Streptomyces collinus Tu 365: one gene and its partner. The protein of the gene in region 2 interacts with the protein of the main gene of each other region in a pairwise test. Links are inferred from orthologs where the notes say so. Each region holds a gene or a part of one and is shown on either strand. Other genes may lie near its edges.

Region 1 (14,406 bases), 3.5 Mb from region 2 along the record:
GCGCCGTCGCCGGAGTCCCGCATCAGGCCCACGAGGGACGCCTCGGAGGTGCTGATCTCGTTCCGCAGCCGCTCCACCTCGGACTGGAGCTCGGCCCGGGCCTCGGTGACCTCCTCCGGGGTCCAGGGGTCCTCGCCGGGACGCACCGCCAGCTCGCCCGGCTCCACCGCGGCGAGCCGTGCCTTGGGAACGGCGCCCTGCTCCGCCGTGGCCGTGCCAGGAGTCTTCTTCGCAACCACTGTCGTGGCTCCCGTCTGCTTCGCGGCCCGCGCCGCGCCCGCTTTCTTGGCCGTGCTCTTCCGGGCCGCCCCCGCGGAGGCTTCCCCGGCGACCGCTTTCCCGGTGCCGTCCTTCTCGCCGCCCGCCTTCCCGGTGGCCGTCCTCTGCGCGGCCGTCCTCTTCGAGGCCGCCGTCTTCCCGGTGCCCGCCCTCCCGGCGGCCTTCGCCTCTCCCCCGGCCGCCCCCTCGGCCTTCTCGGCCGCCGTCTTCCTCGCGGCCGTCCTGGCCGCCGCCGTCCTCCGGGCGGCCGGCTTCGGAGCGGCCGAAGGACTCGTCCCCTCGGCGGCCGCCGCCTCCCCGGTGACCGCTCCTCCGGGGACCGCCTCCTCGGCGCCCGCCACACCGGTGGCCACCTCCTCGGCGCCCGCCTTCTTCGCCGCCGCCTTCTTGGCCGCCGACCCCACACCCGTCGCCTTCTTCGCCGTCGCCGTCTTGGCCGCCGTCTTCCCCGAGCCCGCCTTGCCTTCCGCAGCCGTCTCGGTCCCCGACTTCCCGGAGGCCACCCCGCCGTGCGCCGCCGTTCCGGTGCCCGCCTTGCCCTGCGCCGCCTTCCCCGCCGTCGCCGTCCCGGTCCCCGCCGTTCCGGTGCCCGCCCTGCCGTCCGTCGCCTTCCCCGCCGCCTTACCGGCCGTCGTCCTACCGGTGGCCGTCCTGCCGTGCGCCGCCTTCTCAGCCGTCGTCCTCTTCGATGCGGGCGTGGCCGTCGCCGGTTCCCCGGCCGCCGCCCGCTCGGCCGTCCCCGCCCGCTTGTCCGTCGGCTTCTCCGCCGTTCTCCCGCCCGGCCCCCTGCCGGTCGGGCCGGTCTTCGCGGCCCCCTCGACCGCAGTCTTCTTCCCGGCCCCGGCAGTACTACCCCGCTTCCGGCCGCTTTCCTCCCCGGGGGGCGCCCCACCCGGGGCGGTGCCCGGCCCTGCGCCGGAGGACTTGCCAGCCGGTCCCCGGACCGTCCGCAGCGGCTCGGCGCGGCCCGCCGTGGCGTCGTCCGCGTGCGTGCCCTTCCCGTGGCCGGTCCGCTTGCGCCCGCCCGGGGACGCGGCCGTACCGGGGGCGTCCGCACCCCGGGAGCGGCCGGTCGCCGGCTGCTGTACGGCGGTCTTCTTCGCCACCATGGCCGCGGCCCCTTCACATATTGTGATCTTGCACGCGAATCGTGCTGGGACGATAAATCGACTTGAGTCCCGCGGCAACGGGGCACACCGCCCGATTCGCCCGCCCGCACCCCCCGCGCAGCGGACCTGCATCCGTTGTGCCCCGCTCCCCGCCGGGTAATCCGGCAGGTCCGCCCGGCCGCGACGCCGGTCGCCGCGCCCGGCGCCATCCGGGTCACCCGGCCCGCTCCGGCCGGACGCCCGCGCGGGCCGCGAAAAGCGGTCGGCCGCTGTCCGCGCGGCGCCGTACACTGGGCGGAGCGAAAAGCGTGGATGGGGACGAGTAGCGACGTACGCAGCCCAGAGCGACCCGGGGACGGTGTGAGCCCGGGGGCGAGCGCGACGTGAAGATCACCCCGGAGCCGCCGGAAGAAAGCCGTGAAGACCCGCGGCGAGTAGAACCGGCTCGCGACCCCAATGAGGGGGCCCAGCGGCGCGTACGGCACGCCGAGGGGCCAAGGAGGGTGGTACCGCGGGAGCGCGCCGCACACGGCGTAGACGATTGAAGGCTCTCGTCCCTCCGACGGAAGGCAGCAAGTCCGTTGGAGGATGCTCGCAGATGACAGCGCCGACGTACCGCCAGGTGCCCGCCCAGGTCGACCTGCCCGCGCTTGAGCACGCGGTGCTCGACTTCTGGCGCGACCAGAAGATCTTCGCCAAGAGCCTGGAGCAGTCCGAGGGCCGCCCGGAGTGGGTGTTCTACGAAGGGCCGCCCACCGCCAACGGCATGCCCGGCGCCCACCACATCGAGGCACGCGTCTTCAAGGACGTCTTCCCCCGCTTCCGCACCATGCGCGGCTACCACGTGGGCCGCAAGGCCGGCTGGGACTGCCACGGCCTGCCCGTGGAGCTGGCGGTGGAGAAGGAGCTGGGCTTCTCCGGCAAGCAGGACATCGAGGCGTACGGCATCGCCGAGTTCAACGCCAAGTGCCGCGAGTCCGTGACCCGGCACACCGACGCCTTCGCCGAGCTGACCACCCGCATGGGGTACTGGGTCGACCTGGACGACGCCTACCGCACCATGGACCCCGAGTACGTGGAGTCGGTCTGGTGGTCACTGAAGGAGATCTTCGGCAAGGGCCTGCTGGTCCAGGACCACCGCGTCGCCCCGTGGTGCCCGCGCTGCGGCACCGGCCTGTCCGACCACGAGCTCGCCCAGGGCTACGAGACGGTCGTGGACCCGTCCGTGTACGTCCGCTTCCCGCTCACCTCGGGCCCGCTCGCCGGTGAGGCCGCGCTCCTGGTGTGGACGACGACCCCGTGGACCCTGGTGTCCAACACGGCGGTCGCCGCGCACCCCGGGGTCACCTACGTCGTCGCGACCGACGGCGAGGAGAAGGTCGTCGTCGCCGAGCCGCTCGTCGCCAAGGCGCTCGGTGAGGGCTGGGAGACCACCGGGCAGTCCTTCACCGGCGCCGAGATGGAGCGCTGGACCTACCGGCGCCCCTTCGAGCTGGTCGAGTTCCCGGCGCCCGCCCACTACGTGGTGAACGCCGACTACGTCACCACCGAGGACGGCACGGGTCTGGTCCACCAGTCCCCCGCCTTCGGTGAGGACGACCTCAAGGTCTGCCGCTCCTACGGCCTGCCCGTGGTGAACCCGGTCCGCCCCGACGGCACCTTCGAGGAGGACCTGCCGCTGGTCGGCGGCGTCTTCTTCAAGAAGGCCGACGAGCAGCTCACCGAGGACCTCAAGCAGCGCGGCCTGCTCTTCCGGCACCTGCCGTACGAGCACAGCTACCCGCACTGCTGGCGCTGCCACACCGCCCTGCTGTACTACGCGCAGCCCTCCTGGTACATCCGGACGACGGCGATCAAGGACCGCCTGATTCAGGAGAACGAGAAGACCAACTGGTTCCCGGACACGGTCAAGCACGGCCGTTACGGCGACTGGCTGAACAACAACATCGACTGGGCGCTCTCCCGCAACCGCTACTGGGGCACCCCGCTGCCGATCTGGCGCTGCGAGGACGACCACCTCACCTGTGTCGGCTCCCGCGCGGAGCTGACCGAGCTGACCGGCACCGACCAGTCGGGCCTCGACCCGCACCGCCCCTACATCGACGAGGTCACCTTCGCCTGCCGTCACGACGGCTGCGGGAAGACCGCCGTACGGGTTCCCGAGGTCATCGACGCCTGGTACGACTCGGGTTCGATGCCGTTCGCCCAGTGGGGTTACCCGTACAAGAACAAGGAGCTGTTCGAGAGCCGCTACCCGGCCCAGTTCATCTCCGAGGCGATCGACCAGACCCGCGGCTGGTTCTACACGCTGATGGCCGTCGGCACCCTGGTGTTCGACCGGTCGTCGTACGAGAACGTCGTCTGCCTCGGCCACATCCTCGCCGAGGACGGCCGCAAGATGTCCAAGCACCTGGGCAACATCCTGCAGCCGATCCCGCTGATGGACCAGCACGGCGCGGACGCGGTGCGCTGGTTCATGGCGGCCGGCGGCTCCCCGTGGGCGGCCCGCCGGGTCGGTCACGGCACCATCCAGGAGGTCGTCCGCAAGACCCTGCTGACGTACTGGAACACGGTGGCCTTCCAGGCCCTGTACGCCCGTACGTCGGACTGGGCGCCGTCAGCGGCGGACCCGGCCCCGGCCGAGCGCCCGCTGATCGACCGCTGGCTGCTGTCCGAGCTGCACGCGCTCACCGACCAGGTGACCCAGGCCCTGGAGGCGTACGACACCCAGCGCGCCGGCAAGCTGCTGTCCGCGTTCGTCGACGACCTGTCCAACTGGTACGTCCGCCGTTCGCGCCGCCGTTTCTGGCAAGGCGACAAGGCCGCGCTGCGCACGCTGCACGAGGTGCTGGAGACGGTCACCAAGCTCATGGCCCCGATCACCCCGTTCATCACCGAGCGGGTGTGGCAGGACCTGGTCGTGCCGGTGACGCCGGGCGCCCCGGAGTCCGTGCACCTGGCCCCCTGGCCGGAGGCGGACCTCTCCGCCATCGACCCGGAGCTGTCGAAGCAGATGGTCCTGGTCCGCCGGCTGGTGGAGCTGGGCCGTGCCACGCGCGCGGAGTCGGGCGTCAAGACCCGCCAGCCGCTGTCCCGGGCGCTGATCGCCGCGACCGGCTTCGAGGCCCTGGACCGGGAGCTGCACGCCCAGATCACCGAGGAGCTGAACGTCTCCTCCCTGGCCTCGCTGTCCGAGGTCGGCGGCTCGCTGGTGGACACCACCGCCAAGGCCAACTTCCGCGCGCTGGGCAAGCGGTTCGGCAAGCGGGTGCAGGACGTGGCCAAGGCCGTCGCCGCCGCCGACGCCGCCGCGCTGTCGCTGGCGCTGCGCGAGGGCACGGCGTCGGTGGAGGTCGACGGCGAGACGGTCGCCCTCGCCCCCGACGAGGTGATCATCACGGAGACCCCGCGCGAGGGCTGGTCGGTGGCCTCCGACTCCGGTGCCACCGTGGCGCTGGACCTGGAGATCACCGAGGAGCTGCGGCAGGCGGGCCTGGCCCGTGACGCGATCCGGCTGATCCAGGAGGCCCGCAAGAACAGCGGCCTGGACGTCGCCGACCGGATCGCCCTGCGCTGGACCTCCACGGACCCGGCGGTCGTCGCGGCCCTGGCCGAGCACAGCGGGCTGATCGCCGAGGAGGTCCTGGCGACCGACTTCGCCCAGGGCGAGGCGGACGCCGGCTTCGGTGAGCCGTTCACCGACGAGGGTCTGTCCCTCGTCTTCCGGCTGCGCAAGGCGTAAGCGGGACCACGCGAAGGGCCCGGCCCCCTGCTCGGGGGGCCGGGCCCTTCGCGTGGGTGCGCATGTCCGGCGCACCCGGCTCAACACGCGTAAAAGGGCGGGGCCCCGGACCGAAGTCCGGGGCCCCGCCCTCGATGAACGCTGCCGACGCCCTTGTCGTACTAGTGCTCGATACTCAGTTGTCGTCCTCGTCGATCAGGAACCCGCGCATCGGCGAGGGCGCCTGGCCCATCGGGGACGGACCCTGCGGACGGACCGGAGCCATGGGCTGGGTCATCGCGGGGGTCATCTGCTGCTGGCCGCCGTAGGACGGGGCGGACGGCGCGGACGGGCCGCCCATTCCCTGGTTTCCGCCGTAGGACGGGGCGCTCGCGCCGGCCGGAGCCATCGAGGGCGCCGGGGACGGCGGCAGGGACGCGGTGGCCGGAGTGCGCGGCGGCGCCAGGGAGTCGTCGGCCTGGGTCTCCAGCTGACGCAGCTGGGACTCGAGGTACGACTTCAGACGCGTGCGGTACTCGCGCTCGAAGCCGCGCAGGTCCTCGACCTTGCGCTCCAGCGTGGCGCGGGCGGACTCCAGGGAGCCCATCGCGACGCGGTGCTTCTCCTGCGCGTCCCGCTCCAGGGCGTCGGCCTTGGCACGGGCGTCACGCTCCAGACCCTCGGCGCGGCTGCGGGCCTCACCGACGATCTTGTTGGCCTCGGAGCGGGCCTCGGCGATCGCCTGGTCGGCGGTCTGCTGGGCCAGCGAGAGGACACGCGCGGCGCTGTCGCCACCGGGACCCTGACCGGGGCCGCCCATCGGACCGCCCATGGGGCCGCCCATCGGGCCACCCATCTGCTGCTGCATGGGCGGCTGACCGCCCATGGGGCCCTGACCCATCGGACCCTGGCCCATCGGACCCTGACCCATCGGACCCTGGCCCATGGGGCCCTGACCCATCGGACCCTGACCCATCGGACCCTGACCCTGCGGGCCGCCCTGGCTGCTGGGGCCGGCAGGCAGCTGCGGGGCACCGCTCGGCAGCTGGGGCGGGCCACCCATGGGGCCACCCATCTGCTGCTGCGGCGGGCCCGATATGCCGGCGGGCACCGGCGCGCCGGGACCTCGCATGCCCTGCTGCTGAGGATGCGGCTGGTCCTGCTCCGGAGGCTTGCGCATGTTCTGCTGGTTCTGCGCAGCAGCGCGCGTGGCCGCGGCCAGCTTGGCGCGCAGGTCCTCGTTCTCGCGGAGCAGACGGGTCAGCTCGGCTTCGACCTCGTCGAGGAAGGCATCGACCTCGTCCTCGTCATAGCCTTCTCGGAGGCGGACGGTCGTGAACTGCTTGTTCCGCACGTCCTCGGGGGTCAACGGCATCTCTTCACCTCAACGTAGTCATCGGCAGTCGGCAAGACCGTATCGTCCATCCTCATCACACGAATCTCTGTGCGACGGAGATGAGGATCCAGACGATGATCATCAGTACGAAGAAGGACAGGTCGAGCGCCACGCCCCCGAGACGCAGCGGCGGGATGAACCGCCGCAGAAGCTTCAGCGGTGGATCGGTGACAGTGTAGGTGGCCTCCAGGATGACCACCATCGCCTTGCCGGGTTGCCACGAGCGGGCGAACTGGAAGACGTAGTCCATGACCAGCCGGAAGATCAGCACGACGAGGAACACCATCAGCGCGATGTAGATCACCTGCGCGAACACGCTCATGGTCTGGCTTTCCCTCTCCCCTGTTCCGTGCCTTCTCCGGTGGTACGTCTCAGCTCTGGTTGAAGAACCCGCCCTCTGCGATGCGGGCCTTGTCCTCCGCCGTGACATCGACGTTAGCAGGCGACAACAGGAACACCTTCTGCGTCACCCGCTCGATGCTGCCGTGAAGACCAAACACCAAACCGGCCGCAAAGTCGACAAGTCGCTTGGCGTCTGTGTCATCCATCTCAGTGAGATTCATGATCACCGGGGTGCCCTCACGGAAGTGTTCCCCGATGGTACGGGCCTCGTTGTAGGTCCGGGGGTGAAGCGTGGTGATCCGGTACGGCTCTCGTTCGGACACGACCTTGGGCATGATCACCGGCGCGTTCTTCTCCAGGGACTGACGTTCTTGTGTGATGGATGCCACGGGCGCGATGCGCGCCGGACGGCTGGATTCCGCGGCGAGCGCAGTCGCTCGGGCCACCGGCTCGCGCGGCGCGGGCGGTTGCACGATTCGCACCTCTTCGTCCCTTTGGGACTGGTGCGCGCCATGCGACTGGTGTGACGGTTCATGCCGTCGGTGCTCCCGCTCGGGCTCCGGGTCCAGCTCGGGCTCGAAGTCGTCGTCGGGGTCGAATCCACGGCCGTCGTACCCATCGTCCTCCACGAGGCCGAGGTAGACCGCCATCTTGCGCATCGCGCCGGCCATGCTCTGAGTCCTCCGCTCTGTGGTGGATCGGGTGACGACTGCCAAGTGCCCGCGATCCACGAGGTCGTTGCGCCCGCCTGGGCGGACATTGACCATATTTTCTGCTGTGGTCCGACTTCTTGGCGACGTTACCCGAGCCTGGGTCGGACTCCGAGTACCGCGGTGCCGACGCGCACATGTGTCGCTCCGGCGGCCACGGCCTGTTCGAGGTCCGCACTCATCCCTGCGGACACCATGGTTGCAGCCGGATGGGTCCGGCGCAGGTCGGTCGACAAATCCATGAGCCGTCCGAACGCCGCCTGTTCGCGTCCCGCGTATTCCCCGGTGAGCGGAGCGACGGTCATCAGTCCGTCGAGCCGCAGCCCGGGCGCCTCGGCCACGAGCCGGGCCAACTCCCCGATCCCGCCGGGCGCGACGCCTCCGCGCTCGCCCCGCTCGCGCTCGCCCGCGTCGAGCGCGACCTGGACCAGACAGCCCACCTCGCGCCCCGTCCGCACGGCCTCCTTCGACAGCGCGGTCACCAACCGGTCCCGGTCGATGGACTGCACCACATCGGCATAACCCACCACGGAACGGACTTTGTTGGTCTGCAATTGTCCGACAAAGTGCCACTTCAAGGGCAGATCCGCACAGGCGGCGGCCTTCGGGGCGGCGTCCTGGTCCCGGTTCTCGGCCACGTGACGCACACCGAGCTCCGACAGGATCCGCACGTCGCTCGCCGGGTACGTCTTGGTGACCACGATCAGGGTCACCTCGTCCCGCTCGCGCCCGGCCGCCGCACAGGCGGCGGCGATGCGCTGCTCCACTTTCGCCAGATTCGCGGCGAGTTCTGCCTTACGTTCCGTCATGCCCCATCAGTCCAGCCAGACATAACCGGCGAGCCGCCCGGTGGTGCGGTCGCGCCGGTAGGAGAAGAGGTCGCCCGACTCCAGCGTGCACGCCGGAGACTGCGCCCGGTCGTCCACCCCGAGCCGTTCGAGCTGGGCGTGCACGCCGGCGCCCACGTCGACCGCCGGTGTGCCCCAGCTCGTCTCGGCGTGCGCCGCCGGCTCGACGGCGGCCACCTCGGCGCGCATCGCCTCCGGCACCTCGTAGCACCGGCCGCACACGGCGGGGCCGGTGCGGGCGACGATCCGGCCCGGCTCGGCGCCGAGTTCGGTCATGGCCCGTACGGCGGCGGGGACGACCCCCTTGATCATGCCGGGCCGCCCGGCGTGCGCGGCGGCCACGACGCCGGCGACCGGGTCGGCCAGCAGGACCGGTACGCAGTCGGCGGTGAGGACCGCCAGGGCGAGCCCCCGGCGGGTGGTGACGAGGGCGTCGACCTCCGGCACGGGCTGCGCGCCCCAGGGCTCGTCCACGACGGCCACGCCGGCGCCGTGCACCTGGTTCATCCAGACGACGAGTCCGGGGTCGAGCCCGAGCGCCTCGGCCGCCCGTTCCCGGTTCGAGCGCACGGACCCGGGGTCGTCGCCGACCGCCCCGCCGAGGTTGAGCTCCTCATACGGAGCGGCGCTCACCCCGCCCCACCGGTCGGTGAAGGCGAAGTGCGCGCCGCTCACGCTCTCGCGCTGTCCTATCACTTCAGGAAGTCCGGCACGTCCAGCTCCTCGGCCGCGCTGTCCGAGTAGGTCCGCGGCGACGGCGGGACCGGCGGGGCCACCGGGATCTCGGCGACCGGCTCGGGCGCCGGCTCCGGGTCCTCCTTCGGCGTCACGCTGCCGAGCGAGCCGAAGGACGGGCGGCTCTCCGGCTGCCGCGCCGGAGCGGGCTCCTCGCGGCGGGCCGGGGCCGGCGAGGAGGAGGCCGAGCCGAGGACGTTGTCCCGGCGGGCCGGCGGCTGGCCGCCGTCGAATCCGGCCGCGATCACGGTGACCCGGACCTCGTCGCCGAGGGCGTCGTCGATGACGGCGCCGAAGATGATGTTGGCCTCGGGGTGGGCCGCCTCGCTGACCAGCTGGGCCGCCTCGTTGATCTCGAACAGGCCGAGGTCCGAACCGCCGGAGATGGAGAGCAGCACGCCCCGGGCGCCGTCGATGGACGCCTCCAGCAGCGGCGAGGAGATCGCCATCTCGGCGGCGGCCACCGCGCGGTCGTCGCCGCGGGCCGAGCCGATGCCCATGAGGGCGGAACCGGCCTCGGACATGACCGACTTGACGTCGGCGAAGTCGAGGTTGATCAGGCCGGGGGTGGTGATGAGGTCGGTGATGCCCTGGACACCGGAGAGCAGGACCTGGTCGGCCGACTTGAAGGCGTCCAGGACCGAGACCTGGCGGTCCGAGATGGACAGCAGCCGGTCGTTCGGGATGACGATGAGGGTGTCGACCTCCTCGCGCAGCTCGGCGATGCCGTCCTCGGCCTGGTTCGCGCGGCGCCGTCCCTCGAAGGTGAACGGGCGCGTGACCACGCCGATGGTGAGGGCGCCCAGCGAGCGCGCGATGTTGGCCACGACCGGCGCCCCGCCGGTGCCGGTGCCGCCGCCTTCACCGGCCGTCACGAAGACCATGTCGGCCCCCTTGAGGACCTCCTCGATCTCCTCGCGGTGGTCCTCGGCCGCCTTGCGGCCGACGGCCGGGTTGGCTCCGGCGCCGAGTCCGCGGGTGAGTTCACGGCCGACGTCGAGCTTCACGTCGGCGTCGCTCATCAACAGCGCCTGTGCGTCGGTGTTGATGGCGATGAACTCGACGCCCTTGAGACCGACCTCGATCATCCGGTTGATGGCATTGACACCACCGCCGCCGACACCGATGACCTTGATGACTGCGAGGTAGTTCTGCGGTGCTGCCACGTCGAAGGCCTCTCGCCTCGAATTACGTTGTCGCCGCGGGGCGGTTCCCCGCACCGGGACGACTGATGCCGAATGGGACGGTCCGAACGCCGACCCGAACCCTAACCTTGAAGTTTAGGGTTACCAGTGTGTCTGTTCCCTGGAGTCTTCTGAACAGGACACTAAGTCGACAAGTGGCGCCCGTTCAACGAACACGCCGAACCTCCCGTTTTTCTTTTCACCCTATGTGATCAGCCATAGCAGTGCCCAACCAGGGTGCTGGCCTGCGCTGATGTGCGTCAACTCCCCGATGACGCAGGGGCGGTGGGCACGCTGACATCGAAGTGCCGTGCGCCGGGAACTGCTTTCATGAGTGCTGTGAGGGCCCGTGCCTTGGCGCGGCCGTCCTCGCCGCTGCCCCACGCGACCGAGCGCCCGTCGCCCAACTCCAGTGAGATGTCGTCGTAGGAGCCGACTTTGACGGTCCGGGTCTGCCGCGCCACCGCCGCGGGCAGGTCGCCGCCGACCCGCACGGCCTCGCGCACCAGCCGGTCGGTGCCGAAGCGCCGGAAGCTCGCGGCGCCGGAACCGGAACGGGACGCGGTCAGTTCCAGTACCGGAACGCCTTTCGGCGCCTGCGAAACCGTGGCGAACCGGACACCGTCGTCGTCGACTTCCACGAACGTCCCGGCTTTTCGGACAAGGAGCACCGGGGTGCGTTCGGTCACTTTCAGACCGATTCCGTGCGGCCAGGAACGGACGACGTCGACGGTGTCGATCCGGGGCAGTTTCCGGCGCAGGCGGGCCTCGACGGCCTCCGTGTCGACGGAGACCAACGGCGCCCCGACCGGCACGGAGGCGGCCTCGCGCACGTCGGCGGGGGTCAGCATCCGGGTGCCGGAGACCGAGACGCGCTCCAGGCGCAGCCACGAGGAGCCGTACAGCAACCAGGCGCAGCCGCCCGCGAGAAGCACCAGCAGGGCGGCCAGGACGACGAGGGCGCGGAGGCGGCGTGTGCCCGACCACCGCGCGGGCGGCGGGCCGGACGACTCCTGCTGGCGGTCACCGCGCTCGGCGGTCGTCGGTCCGGCCACGCTCACAGCCCTTTCGTCATACGGTCCTAACGGCGCGAGGCGATCGCCTCGTACACCATGCCGACGAGCAGCTCGTCGGCGTCCCGGCGGCCGAACTCGCCCGCGGCGCGGGACATCTCGTACAGCCGGTGCGGATCGGCGAGCACGGGCAGGACGGTCTGCTGCACCCACTCCGGGGTGAGTTCCGCGTCGTCGACCAGGAGTCCGCCGCCGGCCTTGACCACCGGCTGGGCGTTGAGCCGCTGTTCGCCGTTGCCGATGGGCAGCGGGACGTAGGCGGCCGGGAGACCCACGGCGGAGAGTTCGGCGACGGTCATCGCGCCCGCGCGGCAGAGCATCATGTCGGCCGCGGCGTACGCGAGGTCCATCCGGTCCAGGTAACTTACCGGGATGTAGGGGGGCATTCCCGGCATCTGCTGCACCTGCGGCAGTTCGTTCTTCGGGCCGACCGCGTGGAGGATCTGGATGCCGGCCTGCTGGAGCCACGGGGCGACCTGCTGGACGACCTCGTTGAGGCGCCGTGCGCCCTGCGAGCCGCCCGAGACGAGCAGCGTGGGCAGGTTGGGGTCGAGGCCGAAGCGGGCGCGGGCCTCGGGGCGGACGGCGGCGCGGTCCAGGGTGGCGATGGAGCGGCGCAGCGGGATGCCGATGTAGCGGGCGTCGCGCAGCTTGCTGTCCGGCGTGGAGACGGCGACCCGGGCCGCGTACCGTGAGCCGATCTTGTTGGCCAGGCCCGGGCGGGCGTTGGCCTCGTGGATCACGATGGGCACACCGAGGCGCTTGGCGGCCAGGTAGCCGGGCAGGGCGACGTAGCCGCCGAAGCCGACCACGCAGTCCGCCTTGGTGCGCTCCAGGATCTGCTCGGCCGCCTTGATGGTCCCGCGCAGCCGGCCCGGGACGGTGATCAGCTCGGGCGTGGGCTTGCGGGGCAGCGGCACGGCGGGGATCAGCGCCAGCTCGTAGCCGCGCTCCGGGACGAGTCGGGTCTCAAGTCCGCGTTCCGTGCCCAGGGCCGTGATGCCCACGGTCGGGTCCTGCCTGCGCAGGGCGTCCGCGAGGGCGAGCGCGGGCTCGATGTGGCCGGCGGTCCCCCCACCAGCGAGTACGACATGCACCGAAATTCACCGCTCTCCGGACGTACGCGCCACCGAGGCGCGCCGTCGCATCGTGTTCCATCTCCGAGGCCCCCGATCCATCCTGGCGCCTCCAGCCCGCTTTCTACCAAAGCGAGGTTGCCTCATCGCAAGCGCCGCCCGCGCAGCGGGCTCGTCGCGTGCGAAGGCGATCAGCAGCCCGATGGCGAACATGGTCGGCAGCAGGGCGGACCCTCCGTAGGAGAACAGCGGGAGGGGGACGCCGGCGATCGGCAGCAGGCCGAGCACCGCACCGATGTTGATCACCGCCTGAGCGGTGATCCACGTGGTCACGCCTCCCGCGGCGTACCTCACGAAGGGGTCCTCCGTGCATCCGGCCACGCGGATACCCGCATAGCCTAGAGCCGCGAACAGGGCGAGTACCGACAGCGTCCCCGCCAGGCCCAGTTCCTCACCGGTGACGGCGAAGATGAAGTCGGTGTGCGCTTCTGGCAGTTGGCCCCATTTTTCCACACTCGCGCCGAGGCCGGATCCGAAGAGCCCGCCGGAGGCGAGGGCGTAGATGCCGTGCACGGCCTGCCAGCAGTCGGCCACCCCGGCCTTGGGCTCGGTGGCGCCGATGCAGGCCAGCCGGGCCATGCGGTTGGGGCTGGTCTTGATGAGGACACCGCCGATCAGGGCGGCGATGGTCAGCACCCCGGCGAACAGCCGGGTCGGCGCCCCGGCGAGCCAGAGCAGGCCGAACAGGATCGCGGTGAGGATGATCGCGGTGCCCATGTCGCCGCCGAGCATGATCAGGCCCAGCAGCAGGAAGGCGACCGGGACCAGCGGCACCAGCATGTGCTTCCACTGGGTCAGCAGCTTGCGCTCCTGCTTGCGGGCGATCAGGTCGGCGCCCCACAGGACGAGGGCGAGCTTGCCGAACTCGCTGGGCTGGATCTGGAACGAGCCGCCGAGGGAGATCCAGTTCTGGTTGCCGTTGATCGACATCCCTATCCCGGGCACCTGCACCAGGGCCATCATGAAGACGGCGCCGGCCAGGATCGGGTAGGCGAGCGCCCGGTGCAGCTTCACCGGCATGCGGGAGGCGGCGAACAGCAGGGCGCCGCCGATCAGCGCCGCGAGGGCCTGCTTGCGGAAGAAGTACGACCCCGGGAGCGAGAGCTGGAGCGCGGTGATCTGGGAGGCCGAGTAGACCATCACCAGGCCCAGCACGGTGATCAGCAGGCTGCCGCCGAGGATCAGGTAGTAGGCGGTCAGCGGGCGGTCCCAGGCCTTGCGTGCCCGCGTGTAGAGCCGCAGCAGGGGGTTCTCGCGCGCGGGCCGGGCGGTGGGGGGACGGCGGGACGCCCGCTGTACGGGCGGCCGGCCGGTACGGCTACCGGGCATGAGCGCCTCCAGTGAACGTCGACCGTCCCACGCGTCCCTCCCAAGATCCGCCCGGCAGGCGGCCGGGTCAGGCGCCGAGTTCGCGGACCGCCTCCGCGAACGCGTCACCGCGCTCGTTGTAGTTGGTGAACATGTCCATGGAGGCGCAGGCCGGGGCCAGCAGCACCGTGTCACCGGGCTGTGCGAGCCGCTTCGCTTCCGTCACCGCCTGGAGCATCGCCCCAGTGTCGGTCCGTTCGAGGTCGACGACGGGTACTTCCGGGGCGTGTCGCGTGAGGGCCTCGCGGATCAGGGCCCGATCGGCGCCGATCAGGACGGCGCCGCGCAGCCGCTTCGCGGACCTGGCGACCAGTTCGTCGAAGGTCGCGCCCTTCGCCAGACCACCGGCAATCCATACAATCGGCTCATATGCCGCCAACGAGGCTTCCGCGGCATGGGTGTTGGTCGCCTTGGAGTCGTCCACGTACGCCACTCCGTCGATGTCCGCGACGTGCGCGATGCGGTGCGCGTCGGGACGGAAGGCGCGCAGACCGTCGCGGACGGC
Region 2 (14,345 bases):
TGGCCACGCACGACCCCGAGACCGCCGCCCTCGCCGACCGCACCGTCTCGCTGCGGGACGGACGGTGCGTGAAGACCGTGCACCTGCCGGAGGCCGCCGACGCGGAGGGCCGGGCCGCGTGCTCGCTCTCCGCCTGACCCGCGCGGCCCGGCCCGCCGTCCAGCTGCGCCGCCTGCTGGTGGCCGCCGCCTCGGGCGGCACCGGCTTCCTGCTGCTCGGCACCCTGGGCTACGCCCTCGGCCACCCCGAGACTCCGGGCACGGCCCTGCCGCGGCTGGCCTGGTGCGTGGTGCCGCTCGCCGCCACCGTGCACCTCGCGCTCGCGGTGGCCCGCACGGACCCCGGCACCCGGCCCCGCCCGGGCCTGTCGGCCGTCGGGCTCGGCCCGGCCCGTCTGATGGCGGTCTCCGCCCTGACCACGGCGGTGTCCACCGCACTGGGCTCGCTGCTCGCGCTGGTGGCCTTCCTGCACCTGCGCGGCGACCTGAAGGGCCTGCCCTTCGACGGCGCGGCGGCCGGCTTCCTGGCCGCCGGCCGACCCCTGCCGCTCCCCGGCGCCCTCATCCTGCTGGCCCTGGTCCCGGCGCTCGCCTGCGCGACGGTGGCCCTCGCCCTGAGGCCGCGCGACCCGCGCCCGGCCCGCCGGGACGCGCGCACCTTCGGTCGCTTCGGCGCGTACGGCCACACGGCCGGCAAGGAGACGTTCGGGGCGTACGGCAGGTTCGGGACACGGCTGCGCGCCCCCGCGCGGCGAGCGGAGAGCGACCGGACCACCGGCGACGCGGCCGCCGGCCCGAGCGGGGCGGACGGCGCGGACGGCAGGGACGGCACGGGTGGCGCGGAGGGTGCCCGGGCCGGCGGCGCCCCTGTGGGCCGTGCGGAGACCGGAACCGCCGCGGGAACCGGAGCGGCCGACGCCCCGGAGGCCCACCCGGACGGGGCAGGTGCCCCCGCTCCTCCCCCGGCGCCGCGCACCGCGCCTGCCGGTCTGCCCTGGGGCGTCGCGACCGTCGCCGCGGGCCTCACCGTGCAGGCGTACGCGGGCCGTACCGTCCCCGCGCTCGTCCACCTGCCCTCCGACGCCGTCGCCGTGCTGGCCGGCTGGGCCCTCACCGCCTTCGGGCTCGTCCTCGCCGGGCCCGGCCTGACCCACCTGTGCGGGCGCCTGCTGCAGTCCGCGCGCCCGGGGGCCCTGCGGCTGCTGGCCGGCCGTGGGCTCATGGCGGAGGCCACCCGGATCGGCCGCCCGCTCGGCGTGCTCTGCGCGGTCACCTCGGCCGCCTACGCCCTGACCGCCCTGTCCCACGGCCCGGCCACCGCCTTCGGCCCGCTGACCACGCTCGGCGCGCTCGTGGTCACCGGATGCACGGTGGCGACGCTGCTGACGGCGGCCGTCGAGGCCCGCCAGTGCCGCGCCGAGACCACCGCCGCCCTGCTGCGCCTGGGCGCCCCGGCCACGATGCTGCGCGGGGCCGCCCTGCTGCGCGCGGCCGCGCTGCTCGTCCTCTTCGGACCGCTCACCGTGGCCGTCGCCGATCTGGCGGCGCTTCCGTCGGCCCGCTGAGGCCCCCGGGTACTTTCCGCCGAGCGCCCGGAAGAAAGTCGCCGGCGCGGCGATGAGTTTCCCGCCGGGCCGGTGTCTACCCACCCGAACGACACGGACGGCACCACCGGAGGGAACCCCATGTACCAGCAGATGATCTTCGTGAACCTGGCCACCGACGACGTCGAGACGTCGAAGAAGTTCTTCACCGAACTCGGCTACGCGATCAACCCGCAGTTCTCCAGCGACGAGTGCGCCTGCGTGGCCATCAGCGACACGATCATCGCGATGCTGCTCAGCAAGCAGCACTACGCCACGTTCACGAAGAAGGAGATCGCCGACTCGACCCGCACCAGCGAGGTGCTGATCTGCCTGAGCGCGGAGAGCCGCGAGAAGGTGGACGAGCTGGTCGAGAAGGCGGTCGCGGCGGGCGGCTCGGCCGGCGACAAGACCCAGGACCTCGGCTTCATGTACGGCCGCTCCTTCGACGACCTCGACGGCCACACCTGGGAGGTCGTCTGGATGGACCCGGCCGCCGTGCAGGGCTGAGCGCGTCCCGTTCGACCCGGGGTGCCTAGCATGGGCGGGTGCATCCGACACCCGCCCAGCCGCACCGAGCCGCCCACGACCGCGAGATAGAAACGCTCGCCGAGTTCGACGAGGCGGTCGCCACGCACGGCTCACTGGCCCGGTTCCGGGTCCAGGCCGTCGATCTGACGGCCCGTACCGAGACCCTGCTCACCGTCGACACCACGGGCGCCGTCTTCCTCGGCTGCCCGATGGAGCCCGAGGCGGCCTCCCGCGTCGGCGCGTCCGGGGCCCTGGTGTTCCCGCCCGTCCCGGGGCTCCCCTTCGACCCGTACCGCGGATTCGCCTACACACCCGACGAGTTGTTCGACTCGCTCGGCGCGGGCTACGAGGCGACCCCGGACGCCCGGGCCTACGCCTGGTTCCAGCGCACCAGGAGCGACGGCGACATCTTCGCCTCGATGCTGCGCGCGATCCACGACGACGCCGTCTCCGACGCCCTGGACGAACTCCTGGACGGCGCACGGGTGGTGGGTGTCATGGGCGGGCACGCGATGGCCCGCGGCACCATGGAGTACGCAGGAGCCGCCCGTCTCGGACGGCAGTTGACGCGCGCGGGTTTCACGGTCGCCACCGGCGGCGGACCGGGCGCGATGGAGGCGGCCAACCTCGGCGCGTACGCGGCGCCGTTCGCGGACGGCATGCTGGAGGAGGCGTTGCTGGTCCTCGCCAAGTCCCCCTCGTTCCGGCCCTCCGTCACCGACTGGGCGCGAGCCGCCTTCGAGGTGCGCGAACGCTGGCCCGGCGGCGGGGAGTCGGTGGGCATCCCCACCTGGTTCTACGGCCACGAGCCGCCGAACGCCTTCGCCGCGCACATCGGCAAGTACTTCGCCAACTCCGTGCGCGAGGACGGCCTGCTGGCCCGGTCGGGTGCCGGAGTGGTGTTCCTGCCGGGTGCCGCCGGCACCGTACAGGAGATCTTCGACAACGCGACTCCCAACTACTACGAGTCGCGGGGCGAGCCCACGCCCATGGTGCTGGTGGACGAGGGTCACTGGACGCGGGAGTTGCCGGCCTGGCCGCTGCTGCGGTCACTTGCGGCGGGACGGGCGATGGAATCCCGTATCGCCCTCGTTGACCGGATCGAGCAGGCCCCCGAGGCGTTGAAACGTCTCTGCGGGTAATAAGCAGGTAAAGTCAACGGTGGCTGCGGGCATATGCATTGACACCTCTTATGGAGCGCTTATAAACCTGTGAGACTCCAGGGGGCGTTGGGGCCTCGCCTCGACCGGGTGTCTCAACTCCCTCGAAACCCCCCGCAGTTCTGCACTCTGTAAAGGACAAACGTTGTCCATAACCCGCCGCAGTGCACGCCGTTCCGTGCGCATCCTGGGTGTTGCCTCCGCCACCGCCGCTCTCGCCCTCGGCGTCGCCGGCCAGGCGCTCGCGTGCAACATCAGCGAGTTCAAGGCCGAAGCCAAGTGCGACGGCGACAAGGGCGTCATCGTCGTGACCGACTACGACGCCTCCGCGACCCCCGCCGAGATCACCGTGTTCCTGGAGAACAACGGTGCCGACGCGAAGCAGGTCGGCGAGCCGCAGAAGGTCAAGGGCTCCGCCGACGGCACCACGGTCACCTTCCAGGAGGCCTGGAAGCCGAACGCCACCTACCGCGTCCACGTCAAGGCCGGCCGTGTCGACAACGACATCACGCCGAACCTGGTGACGCAGTCCACGGCCTGCAAGAAGGAGGAGTCCTCGACTCCGACCGCGCCGGCCTCCCCGTCGCCGAAGCCGAAGCCGTCGAAGTCCACCCCGGCCTCGACGCCGACCCCGTCGGCCTCCGAGAGCACCAGCTCCGCCCCGGCGGCCCCGGCCAGCAACGCGCCGTCGCCGGCGACCGGTGACTCGAACCTGGCCGAGACCGGTGCCAACTCCAACACCGGCCTGATCGCCGGTGTCGCGGGCGCCCTGGTCGTCGTCGGCGGTGGCGCGGTCTACTTCGGCATGCGCCGCCGTGGAGCCAAGGCCGGCAGCTGACGCTCCGCCTCACGACACGACCGCTCCTTCAGGGCCGCGGCCCGTCCCCGTATACCCGGGGGACGGGCCGCGGTCGTGTGTCCGGGGGGACGGGCGGCGGACGGCAACCGGTGAGGCAGCGGACGCCGGCGGGCAGGCAACCGGCGGGTGGCTGGTGGGGCGGCGGACGGCGTGCAGCCGGCGCGGAGCGCGGCGGACGGAGCACAGCGGGCGGAGCGCGGTCGACTGACGGCAGGCGATGGCCGGCTGGCAGGCGACCGGCGGGGCAGCGAACAACTGGCGCGCGGCCGGCAGACGGCAGACGGCAGACGGCAGACGGCAGACGGCAGACGGTCAAGGTACCGCGGACGACAGGCAGGCAGCCCGCGGGCGGCCGACGCCCGGCGGACAGCCGGAGACCGGTGGTCGAGGAGCGCGCGGGCGGTGCGCGGCCGGCTGTCGGCGGGCGGCGCACGACCCGCAGGCAGGTGGCCGGCGGACGACGGGCCGCGCACGCCCGGGGGCCGGCCCGCGGACGGCGGATGGCCCGCAGGCCGGCGGCGCCCGTCGCGCGGATCAGCCGAACGAGGAGCGCTCCAGCCAGAACTCCAGTACCTCGCGCTCGCCCAGCACCTCGAGGCCGGGGGCGTCCAGCGGCAGACGCCGGTAGAAGGCGAGCAGCAGCGGGGTGAGCGCGCCGCGCAGGGCGACCGTGGCCTTCTCGTGCCCGCGCCGCCAGGCGACACCGTTCTCGCCCAGCTCGATGAGCCATTCGGCGTTCAGGTCCGGCTCGGTGTCGGTGGCGTGCAGATGGATGGTGCGGCCCGGGCCGCGCAGTTCGGCCGCCGACGGGTCGGACGCGGTGCGCTGCACCCACTCCACGACCTGGAGCCACTCGTCGAGCGCGTCGGCGGCGATGTCCGGCGCGACCGCGTAGGGCAGCCCGGCGGCGAGCGTGGCGTCGGCGCGGTGCACGGTGATCTCGTGGGCCATGCGCCGCGCCCAGAAGCCGGAGGTCGGGATGCCGGCCCAGCTCCACACCTCGGTGTCGGGACCGGCCTCGCGCAGGGCCTCCACGACCAGGTCGCCGGTCTCGCCCAGCCACGCGGCCAGCGCGGCCGCGTCACCCCGCTCCTCCGGGCCCCCGCACCGCGGGATCCGGTCGAACGGGATGTCCGCCTGCGCCCGCTCGCGCACCAGGGCGTTCACCCAGCGCAGCGCACCCCCCATATGACGCACGAGGTCTTCGAGCGACCAGTCCGGACAGGTCGGCACGATGGCGGCGAGGTCCGTGCCGGAGACCACGACCGTTCTCAACTCGGTTACCTGGTGGGCGATTTCGTCGCAGTATCGGTCATGTGCGAGCAAGGTCATGCGCCTCACCCTAGGCCGCGGTGATCATCCGAGCACGACGATTTCGGCCACGTCGAACTGCGCACCCACCGCGTCCCCCACCGCCGGAGCGTCCCGCAGCGCGCAGGCCGCCTCCAGGCGCGGGCCGCCGTCGCGGGGCTGGAGACGTACGGCCACGTGGGTGCCCCTGAAGGTGCGGGCGGCCACCGTGCAGGCCAGCCCCTCGTCGGCCGCCACGAGCCGTACCCCGGCGGGCCGTACGAGCAGATGCCGGGCGCCCTCGGCGGAGCCGTCGGGCACGGGCAGCTTGCCCCAGGGGGTGACGGCGGCCGTGTCCGCGACCGTCGCCGGGACCACGTTGTCGAAGCCGAGGAAACGGGCCACGAACGCGTCCGCCGGGCGCTGCCAGACCTCCAGCGGTGTCCCGGACTGGGCGATCCGGCCGTCCCGCATCACCACGACCCGGTCGGCCAGCGCGAACGCCTCGCCCTGGTCGTGCGTGACGGCCAGCACGGTCGTGCCCAACCGGCCGAACAGCTCGCGGAGTTCGACCACCAGCCGCTCCCGCAGCGAGCGGTCGAGCTGGCCGAGGGGTTCGTCCAGCATGAGCAGCCGGGGGCGGGGCGCGAGCGCCCGGGCGAGGGCCACGCGCTGCTGCTCGCCCCCGGACAGCGCGGTCACCGCCCGCCGAGCCGCCCCCGGAAGCCCGACCAGGTCCAGCAACTGCCCGACCTCGGCCTCCCGTTCGCCCTTCGCCACACCGTGCATCCGCAGCCCGAAGGCCACGTTGCCGCCGACGTCCCGCTGCGGGAAGAGCTGGTGGTCCTGGAACATCAGCCCGACCCCCCGGCGGTGCGCGGGCACGCCCGACTGGTCCCGGCCGTCGAGCAGCACCCGTCCGCCGTCCAGGGGCTGCAGCCCGGCCACCGCCCGTAGCAGGGTCGACTTGCCGCTGCCGCTGGGTCCGAGCACGCACACCACCTCGTGCTCGGCGACGCCGAGGTCGACCGCGTCCAGCGCGGGCCGCCCGCCGAAGCGCACGGTCGCGGCGTCGAGGCTCAGCAGCATCAGAACTCCCCCGTCCGGTCGGTGCGCAGCCGTTCCAGGACCAGCAGCGCGGCCGCACACACCACCATCAGAATCGTGGACAGGGCCATCGCCTGCCCGTAGTTGAGGTCGCCGGGGCGGCTCAGCAGCCGGGCGACGGCGACCGGTAGGGTCGGGTTGTCGGGCCGGGCGATGAACACGGTCGCCCCGAACTCGCCCAGCGACACGGCGAACGCGAACCCGGCCGCGACCAGCAGCGCCCGCCGCACCAGCGGCAGGTCGACCTCCCGCCACACCCGCCAGGGCGAGGCGCCGAGCACGGCTGCCGCCTCCCTGAGCCGCCCGTCCACGGCGCGCAGCACGGGCAGCATGGTCCGTACGACGAACGGGGCGCCGACCAGCGCCTGGGCGAGCGGCACCAGGATCCACGACTGGCGCAGGTCCAGCGGCGGCTTGTCGAGCGCGATCAGGAAACCGAAGCCGACGGTCACGGCGGAGACGCCGAGCGGCAGCATCAGCAGCGCGTCGAAGCCCCGTACCAGCCGCCCCGCGTCCCGGCGGGTCAGCGCGGCGGCGGCGAGAGCGCCGACGAGCACGGCGATGGCGGTGGCGGCCGCCGCGTACTGGAGCGAGGTCCACACGGCGTGCAGCGGTGCCACGAGGAAGGTGCCGCCGTCGGAGTCGGTCAGCGCCCGGTAGTAGCCGAGGCCGGGCGCGTCGAGGGAGCGCCGGACCAGCACGGCGAGCGGCAGCAGGATGAGAAGGACGACGGTGGTGAGGACCCCGGAGAGCAGCGCCCACTGTCCGCCGCCGCGCGGCCGGCGGGCGGTCGAGGCCGCGTCCACCAGGCGCAGCGCGGTCTCCCGGCGCCGTACCGTCCAGGCGTGCACGACGAGGATCGCGCCGACCGCGACGAACTGGACGAGGGTGAGGACGGCGGCCGTCGACAGGTCGAAGACCTCGGAGGTCTGCCGGTAGATCTCCACTTCGAGGGTGGAGAAGGTGGGGCCGCCGAGGATCTGCACGACGCCGAAGGAGGTGAAGGTGAACAGGAACACCATCAGCGCGGCGGCGGCCACGGCGGGCCCGAGCGCGGGCAGGGTGACCTTCCGCCAGGCGCGCAGGGGTGAGGCCCCGAGCATCCGGGCCGCCTGTTCCTGCCGCGGGTCGAGCTGGGCCCAGAGCCCGCCCACCGTGCGGACGACGACCGCGTAGTTGAAGAAGACGTGCGCCAGCAGGATCGCCCACACCGTGGTGTCGAGGCGTACGCCCCACAGCTCGTCGAGCAGCCCGCCGCGCCCGACGAGGGCGAGGAAGGCGGTGCCGACGACGACGGTCGGCAGGACGAACGGGACGGTGACGACCGCCCGCAGCAGCTGTCTGCCGGGGAAGTCGAGGCGGGCGAAGACGTAGGCGGCGGGCAGCGCGAGCAGCAGGGTGAGCGCGGTGGAGGCCAGGGCCTGCCAGGTGGTGAACCACAGGACGTGCCGGATGTCCGGCTGGGTGACGACGTCCGTCATCCGGCCGAACTGCCAGACGCCGTCCACCTTCAGTCCGCGCGCGACGATCGCGGCCACCGGCCAGGCGAAGAACACCGCGAAGAACGCGACGGGCAGGGCCATCAGGCCGAGCCGCGCCGCGCTCCTGGTACGGCCGCGGGGGGCTACTTCAGTACGAGTGAGGTCCACGACTTGACCCACTGGTCACGGTTGGCGGCGATCTTCCCGGGGGCCAGGGTCTCCGGGTTCTTGGCGACCGGGCCGTACTCGGTGAACTCGGCGGGTACGGCCGCGCCCTTCACCACCGGGTACACGAACATCTTCAGCGGCATGTCCTGCTGGAACTCCTTGGACAGCAGGAAGTCGACGAGCGCCTTGCCGCCCTTGGTGTTGTGCGCGTTGCTCAGCAGTCCGGCGAACTCGATCTGCCGGAAGCAGGTGCCGCCCGCCACGCCGGTCGGTGCGGTGCTGGGGCGCTTCTTGGCGTAGATCACCTCGGCGGGCGGCGAGGAGGCGTAGGACACGACGAGCGGTCGGTCGCCGCCGGCCTTCCTGCCCTCGGACGAGCCGGAGAACTCCTGGTAGTAGGCCTGCTCCCAGCCGTCGACGACTTTGACGCCGTTGGCCTTGAGCTTCTTCCAGTAGTCCGGCCAGCCCTGGTCGCCGTAGCTCGCGGCGCTGCCGAGCAGGAAGCCGAGGCCGGGCGAGGAGGTGGCGGCGTTCTCGGTGACGAGGAGGTTCTTGTACGCGGGCTTGGCCAGGTCGGCGAAGGTCTGCGGCGGCTGCAGACGGTGCTTTTCGAAGTACGCCTTGTCGTAGTTGACGCAGATGTCGCCGAAGTCGATCGGGGTGACGCGGTGCTTGGCCTTGTCGAGCTGGTACTGCGTGCCGACGGTGCCGAGCCCCTTGGCTTCGTAGGGCTGGAAGAGGCCGTTGTCGAGGGCCCGGGACAGCAGGGTGTTGTCGACTCCGAAGAAGACGTCGCCCTGCGGGTTGTCCTTGGTCAGGATCGCCTTGTTGACGGCCTGGCCGGCGTCGCCGTTCGGGAGGACCCGGACCTTGTACCCGGACCGCTTCTCGAAGTCCTTGAGCACGTTCTTGGAGACGGCCCACGAGTCGTGGCTGACCAGGGTCACGGTCCTGGAGTCCGTGGACCCCTTGGCGTCCGTCGACCCGCAGCCGGTGAGCGCGGACATGGCGACCAGGCCGAGCCCGACCGCCGCGGCCACGAAGGTCTTGTGGTGCACTGGTTGTCCTCCTGGGGGTTGGCCAGGAAGAGACGCGGCCCTGCCCGGGCTCCGCGGGGGAGCACGGGCAGGGCGCAACAGCTTGAGTGGTGACCGAACTTCCTACCCAGAATGACCTGGGCGAGGTTCAGAGGGTCTGCGGCCCGGTTGCCGCACTCTCAGCGCTGTGGCGCTCCCCTGTCGGAATATGAAGATGTACTGACCGGGTCAGGTTACCGCTCGGTGGCGGCGAGCTGACCACAGGCACCGTCGATCTCCTGGCCACGGGTGTCCCGGACGGTGACCGGCACCCCGTGTGCCGCGATGGCCTCGACGAAGGCCTTCTCGTCCTCGGGCCGCGAGGCGGTCCACTTCGACCCGGGCGTCGGGTTCAGCGGAATGAGGTTGACGTGCACCGGCCTGCCCTTGAGCAGCCGGCCCAGCCGGTCGCCCCGCCAGGCCTGGTCGTTGATGTCGCGGATCAGGGCGTACTCGATGGAGAGCCGGCGCCCGGACTTCTCCACGTACTCGAACCCGGCGTCGAGCACCTCGCGCACCTTCCACCGCGTGTTCACGGGGACGAGGGTGTCGCGAAGCTCGTCGTCGGGAGCGTGCAGGGAGATCGCGAGCCGGCACTTGAGGCCCTCGTCGGCGAACCGGTGGATGGCCGGCACGAGCCCGACCGTCGACACGGTGATCCCGCGCTGCGAGAGGCCGAGCCCGTCGGGCGCGGGGTCGGTGAGGGCCCGGATGGCCGTCACGACGCGCTTGTAGTTGGCGAGCGGCTCGCCCATCCCCATGAAGACGATGTTGGAGAGGCGCGCGGGCCCACCGGGCACCTCGCCGTCGCGCAGCGCGCGCATGCCATCGACGATCTGGTGCACGATCTCGGCGGTCGACAGGTTGCGGTCGAGCCCCGCCTGTCCGGTCGCGCAGAACGGGCAGTTCATCCCGCACCCGGCCTGCGAGCTGATGCACATCGTGACCCGGTCCGGGTAGCGCATCAGCACGGACTCGACCAGCGTCCCGTCGAACAGCCGCCACAGCGTCTTGCGGGTCGTCCCCTGGTCGGTCGACAGATGCCGCACGACGGTCATCAGCTCGGGGAACAGCGCTTCCTGCAGCTTGCCGCGCGCCCCGGCGGGGATGTCGGTCCACTGCTCCGGGTCGTGCGCGTACCGCGCGAAGTAGTGCTGTGACAGCTGCTTGGCACGGAACGGCTTCTCACCGATCTCGGCCACGACGTCCTTGCGCTCGGCAGGCGAGAGATCGGCAAGGTGCCGCGGCGGCTTCTTGGCTCCGCGCGGCGCGACAAAGGTGAGTTCTCCGGGAATAGGCATGGCTCTATCAGTGTCGCAGATCATCTGTCGGGCGGCCTGAGCCGGGGGCGAGGACGGCCAGCAAGAGGCATAGCCTCTGCTGCACTCCGCTGCTGTACGCACCTCAGAGGTCCATTCGCGATCACGTGAATGGACCTCTGCTCTGTTCTGACAGGGAGTGGTCGGGAACGGACACGCCGAGTGTTCGGCTGGGTTTGAGGCGGGCTGATGGTCTAGGCCGGTTGCTGAGGTTCCTGTCTCTGGTTGCCGCAGAGTCGCAGCTTTACGGCGCTGGCGAGGTTGTTGCGGCTGGCCACGGTGTCGGGGTGGGCGTCGCCCAGGACCTGCTCACGCTGGGTGAGGGCGGCTTGGTACAGGGGGATGGCGCGGTCGAGGTGCCCCGCGTCCTGGTAGGCGAGGGCGAGGTTGTTGCGGCTGGTCAGCGTGTGGGGGTGGGTGTCGCCGAGAATCCGTTCGCGTTCGGCGAGGGTGGTCTGGAGCAGGGGGATGGCGCGGTCGAGGTGCCCTGCGTCCTGGTAGGCGAGGGCGAGGTTGTTGCGGCTGGTCAGCGCATGGGGATGGGTGTCGCCGAGAATCCGTTCGCGTTCGGCGAGGGTGGTCTGGAGCAGGGGGATGGCGCGGTCGAGGTCTCCTGCGTCCTGGTAGGCGAGGGCAAGGTCGTTGCGGCTGGCCAGCGCATGGGGATGGGTGTCGCCGAGAATCCGTTCGCGTTCGGCGAGGGTGGTCTGGAGCAGGGGGATGGCGCGGTCGAGGTCTCCTGAGTCCTGGTAGGCGAGGGCAAGGTCGTTGCGGCTGGCCAGCGCATGGGGATGGGCGTTACCGAGAGAGTGCTCACGTTGGGCGAGGACGATCTGTAAGAGAGGGATGGCGCGGTCGAGGTCTCCTGCGTCCTGGTAGGCGAGGGCAAGGTTGTTGCGACTGGTCAGCACGTCGGGATGGGCGTTACCGAGGGAGTGCTCGCGTTCGGCGAGGGTGGTCTGGAGCAGGGGGATGGCACGGTCGAGGTCTCCTGCGTCCTGGTAGGCGAGGGCAAGGTCGTTGCGACTGGTCAGGGTGTCGGAGGCAGCGTCGCCTAGGGTCCGCTCGCGTTGGGCGAGGGTGGTTTGGAGCAGGGGGATGGCGCGGTCGAGGTCTCCTGCGTCCTGGTAGGCGAGGGCGAGGTCGTTGCGACTGGTCAGAGTGTGGGGGTGGGTGTCGCCGAGGGACTGCTTGCGCTGGGCGACGATGGTCAGCAGTAAGGGGATGGCGCGAGCAGTGTGACTCTGCTGGTGGAGACGGTGAGCAGCGATGCTGTATGCGTTGACGAGCGGGATGGCGGCGGGGTGTCCCGCCGGAGTGGTGGCGGCGAGGGCGACCAGGTGCGGTGTGAGAGAGTCCCACCTGATCTCATCCGCTGTTTCTTGGCTTGTCGGCGAGGAAAGGGCGCGTAGGAGAGCGCGTTCCGCTTGAGCGCGTCCTCGCGGGAGGCGGCGTCTCCACGCCTTGGACCACCAGTGGCGCGGGGTTGCTGTCCGCAGGACGGTCTGGACCAGGCGGTGGAGGGTGACGGTGGTACCGCTATCAGTGACCATGCTGTAAGCGGCTAGGGTCCCAATTGCCTTAGCGATTTGGTGTGGTGGGCTGTCGGACGGGGTGAGCAGAGAGTGCGGGATGTTCTCTGGCGCCAGCCACGCAGCCACTTCGAGCAGGCTCACTGCGAGTGGATCGGCCTTCCTCAAGGCGTCTAGGGTGACGTGCCAGACGCGGGCGACGGTGCGTTCGGCATCGATGCCGTCCGCGGCCTCCCGCATGTTCGTCTGCAGCCGGCGACGGTAGGCGTCGATGGAGATACCGCGATTTTGGCAGAGGTAGGCTCCCGCTTGTTTCAACGCCAACGGCAGGAAACCCAGCTCAGCAGCGAGCACAGCTGCATCGGCCCGCTCCCGCGCTGTCGTACTCCCGCCCTTAAACGCGAGTCGGCACAACAGGTTGGTGGCATCATCAGCGCCGAGTATGCCCAGCGCCAGGGTGGGCGCATGGTCAGGCCATCCCGTGGTGCGGCGGCTGGTGGCCAGATGATGCCCGCCGTGCAAGGCGCCTGTGTACGGGGATAGGTCCCGCGGATTCTCGACGTTGTCGTACACCAACAGCCAGCCTGGGTGCCAGGTAAGCCACTGCAACGCCCACGCCACCCGCGACGCTGACTCTGCGCCAGCTGCCCAGCCAGGCACTAATCGCTCGGCGAGTGTGGCCAAGGACTGCTCGATGGAGTTTGGGGACATTGCGTCGATCCACCACACAAGTGAATAGTCACCGAGGTGAATGTGGTGGTGGGCGTAGTGCAGGGCGAGCGCTGTCTTACCGACTCCGCCCAGGCCGTGCACTGCACCGCTTTGTGTGATCGAGCCCTCACCTTGGCTCGTCAACATCCGCCGCAGCTCGGCCAGCTCCTCCGTACGTCCCAGACACAACCCCCCTTCCGGAAGGTTGGATGTCCCAGGCGCAGCCTCCGTCTTCTTCGGCGCGTCCGGGGACTCTGACGGCAACACATCCCCGGTAATCGCGATACCGATGTGCTGGGCGGCGATCGACCCCTTCCCCCTTGCATCAAACGAGCTTCCTCGCGAGGACTGGGGCTCGTTTCCGCTCATAGGCGCGGCGTGTGGCCGTCCCCGGTGATCGCAGTCCCGATGTGCAGGGTGGCGATCGACTTTTCACCGGACGTTGAGATGGTCACCGAGCCCGCCGCCGGTACGGGCGCCAGAGTGGCCAATTGCTCAGACGACTCGGGATAATTCCGCAGCGCCTGCTTCAGGACCGCCCGGAGCGCTGCCGCTGTGTCCAGGCCCTCCGGATCGCCGGCTTGTTCGCGCACCGCGCGCTCCAGCTCAGCCCGCCCAGCCTCGTCCACGCGACGCCACACGGCCTGCACAATGCGCTGCCCCATCCTTGCCGTCCCCCGTCTCACACAGGCTTTCCCCGGAGCGCGCCCCGAGCATCCGTGCGCCCCAGAGTAGGGACATGTCGCTCAACACGAGTCAGATTTGGCGCACTTCGGGGTGCGCCCGGGTGCACGCAGACGTCGACTCATAGGCGAGTCAAGGGCATGTCTTCTTGCCCTGGGTCTTGTCGGGGATCTTGGCGACCTGCGTTTTCGCTGCTCAGAGGCGGTGGGCACGTGCGCTTGGTGGCCGTCGTTGGTCGTCATTGGCCACTGCCGAGCGGCCTCGGACGACCCAGAGACGGCCCAGCTTCGGCGCGCTCGGCAACCTAGCTGTGCCCCCGGCGGCCTGAGCGGCGCTACGGCGGCAGCGTATAAGTGGCACCTTGGCGACCACCCCGTCGTCCCGAACTATCGGCTGAGCGGCCATTGAGGTCTGTTGGGCTGGTCAATCGGCCGTAGACGGCTGCTGACCTTCATCTGCGGCCGTTGAGGTTGCTGTACTCCTTTGCTGTACAGCTTGGTCGGCTTGGCGAGCACGAGCGAGGTTGTTGCGGCTGGTCAGGGTGTGGGGGTGGGTGTCGCCCAGGACCTGCTCGTACTGGGCGAGGGTGGCCTCGTGCAGGGGGATGGCTCGTCCCAGGTCCCCGACTGCCCGGTAGGCGCTGGCGAGGTTGTTGCGGCTGGTCAGGGTGTCGGGGTGGGTGTCGCCCAGGACCTGCTCGCGCTGGGCGAGGGTGGCCTCGTGCAGGGGGATGGCTCGTCCCAGGTCCCCTACCGCCTGGTAGGCGCTGGCGAGGTTGTTGCGGCTGGTCAGGGTCTGGGGGTGGGTGTCGCCCAGGACCTGCTCGTACTGGGCGAGGGTGGCCT

What was found.
Region 1: the proteins of rlmN (region 2) and ftsZ interact in binary tests that used the Escherichia coli proteins (3 or more experiments, as listed by UniProt). The link is inferred for Streptomyces collinus Tu 365 from one-to-one orthologs.

Annotation. Positions count from the first base shown.
Region 1 is NC_021985.1:2,530,022-2,544,427, forward strand. Bases 8,203-11,035 are described here. They hold ftsZ (cell division protein FtsZ), read right to left. Parts: upstream 10,307-11,035; coding sequence 9,098-10,306; downstream 8,203-9,097. Other genes in these bases: B446_RS10860 (YggS family pyridoxal phosphate-dependent enzyme), read right to left, coding at 8,203-8,366; pgeF (peptidoglycan editing factor PgeF), read right to left, coding at 8,373-9,101; B446_RS10875 (cell division protein FtsQ/DivIB), read right to left, coding at 10,585-11,035. Outside these bases: B446_RS40940 (TraR/DksA family transcriptional regulator), read right to left, coding at 1-1,388; ileS (isoleucine--tRNA ligase), read left to right, coding at 1,987-5,130; B446_RS10845 (DivIVA domain-containing protein), read right to left, coding at 5,306-6,484; B446_RS10850 (YggT family protein), read right to left, coding at 6,540-6,827; B446_RS10855 (cell division protein SepF), read right to left, coding at 6,877-7,518; more of B446_RS10860, read right to left, coding at 7,647-8,202; more of B446_RS10875, read right to left, coding at 11,036-11,379; murG (undecaprenyldiphospho-muramoylpentapeptide beta-N-acetylglucosaminyltransferase), read right to left, coding at 11,406-12,494; putative lipid II flippase FtsW, read right to left, coding at 12,501-13,862; murD (UDP-N-acetylmuramoyl-L-alanine--D-glutamate ligase), read right to left, coding at 13,930-14,406. UniProt on the Escherichia coli protein: Essential cell division protein that forms a contractile ring structure (Z ring) at the future cell division site. The regulation of the ring assembly controls the timing and the location of cell division.
Region 2 is NC_021985.1:6,084,821-6,099,165, reverse strand. What follows is about bases 8,503-11,274. They hold rlmN (23S rRNA (adenine(2503)-C(2))-methyltransferase RlmN), read right to left. Parts: upstream 10,556-11,274; coding sequence 9,449-10,555; downstream 8,503-9,448. Other genes in these bases: B446_RS39290 (tetratricopeptide repeat protein), read right to left, coding at 10,768-11,274; B446_RS26575 (thiamine ABC transporter substrate-binding protein), read right to left, coding at 8,503-9,236. Also shown: B446_RS26615 (ABC transporter ATP-binding protein), read left to right, coding at 1-137; B446_RS26610 (hypothetical protein), read left to right, coding at 119-1,564; B446_RS26605 (VOC family protein), read left to right, coding at 1,685-2,092; B446_RS26600 (LOG family protein), read left to right, coding at 2,131-3,255; B446_RS26595 (LAETG motif-containing sortase-dependent surface protein), read left to right, coding at 3,419-4,111; B446_RS26590 (maleylpyruvate isomerase family mycothiol-dependent enzyme), read right to left, coding at 4,667-5,464; B446_RS26585 (ABC transporter ATP-binding protein), read right to left, coding at 5,489-6,511; B446_RS26580 (ABC transporter permease), read right to left, coding at 6,511-8,112; more of B446_RS26575, read right to left, coding at 8,154-8,502; more of B446_RS39290, read right to left, coding at 11,275-12,126; B446_RS26560 (hypothetical protein), read right to left, coding at 13,182-13,481; fxsT (FxSxx-COOH system tetratricopeptide repeat protein), read right to left, coding at 13,924-14,345.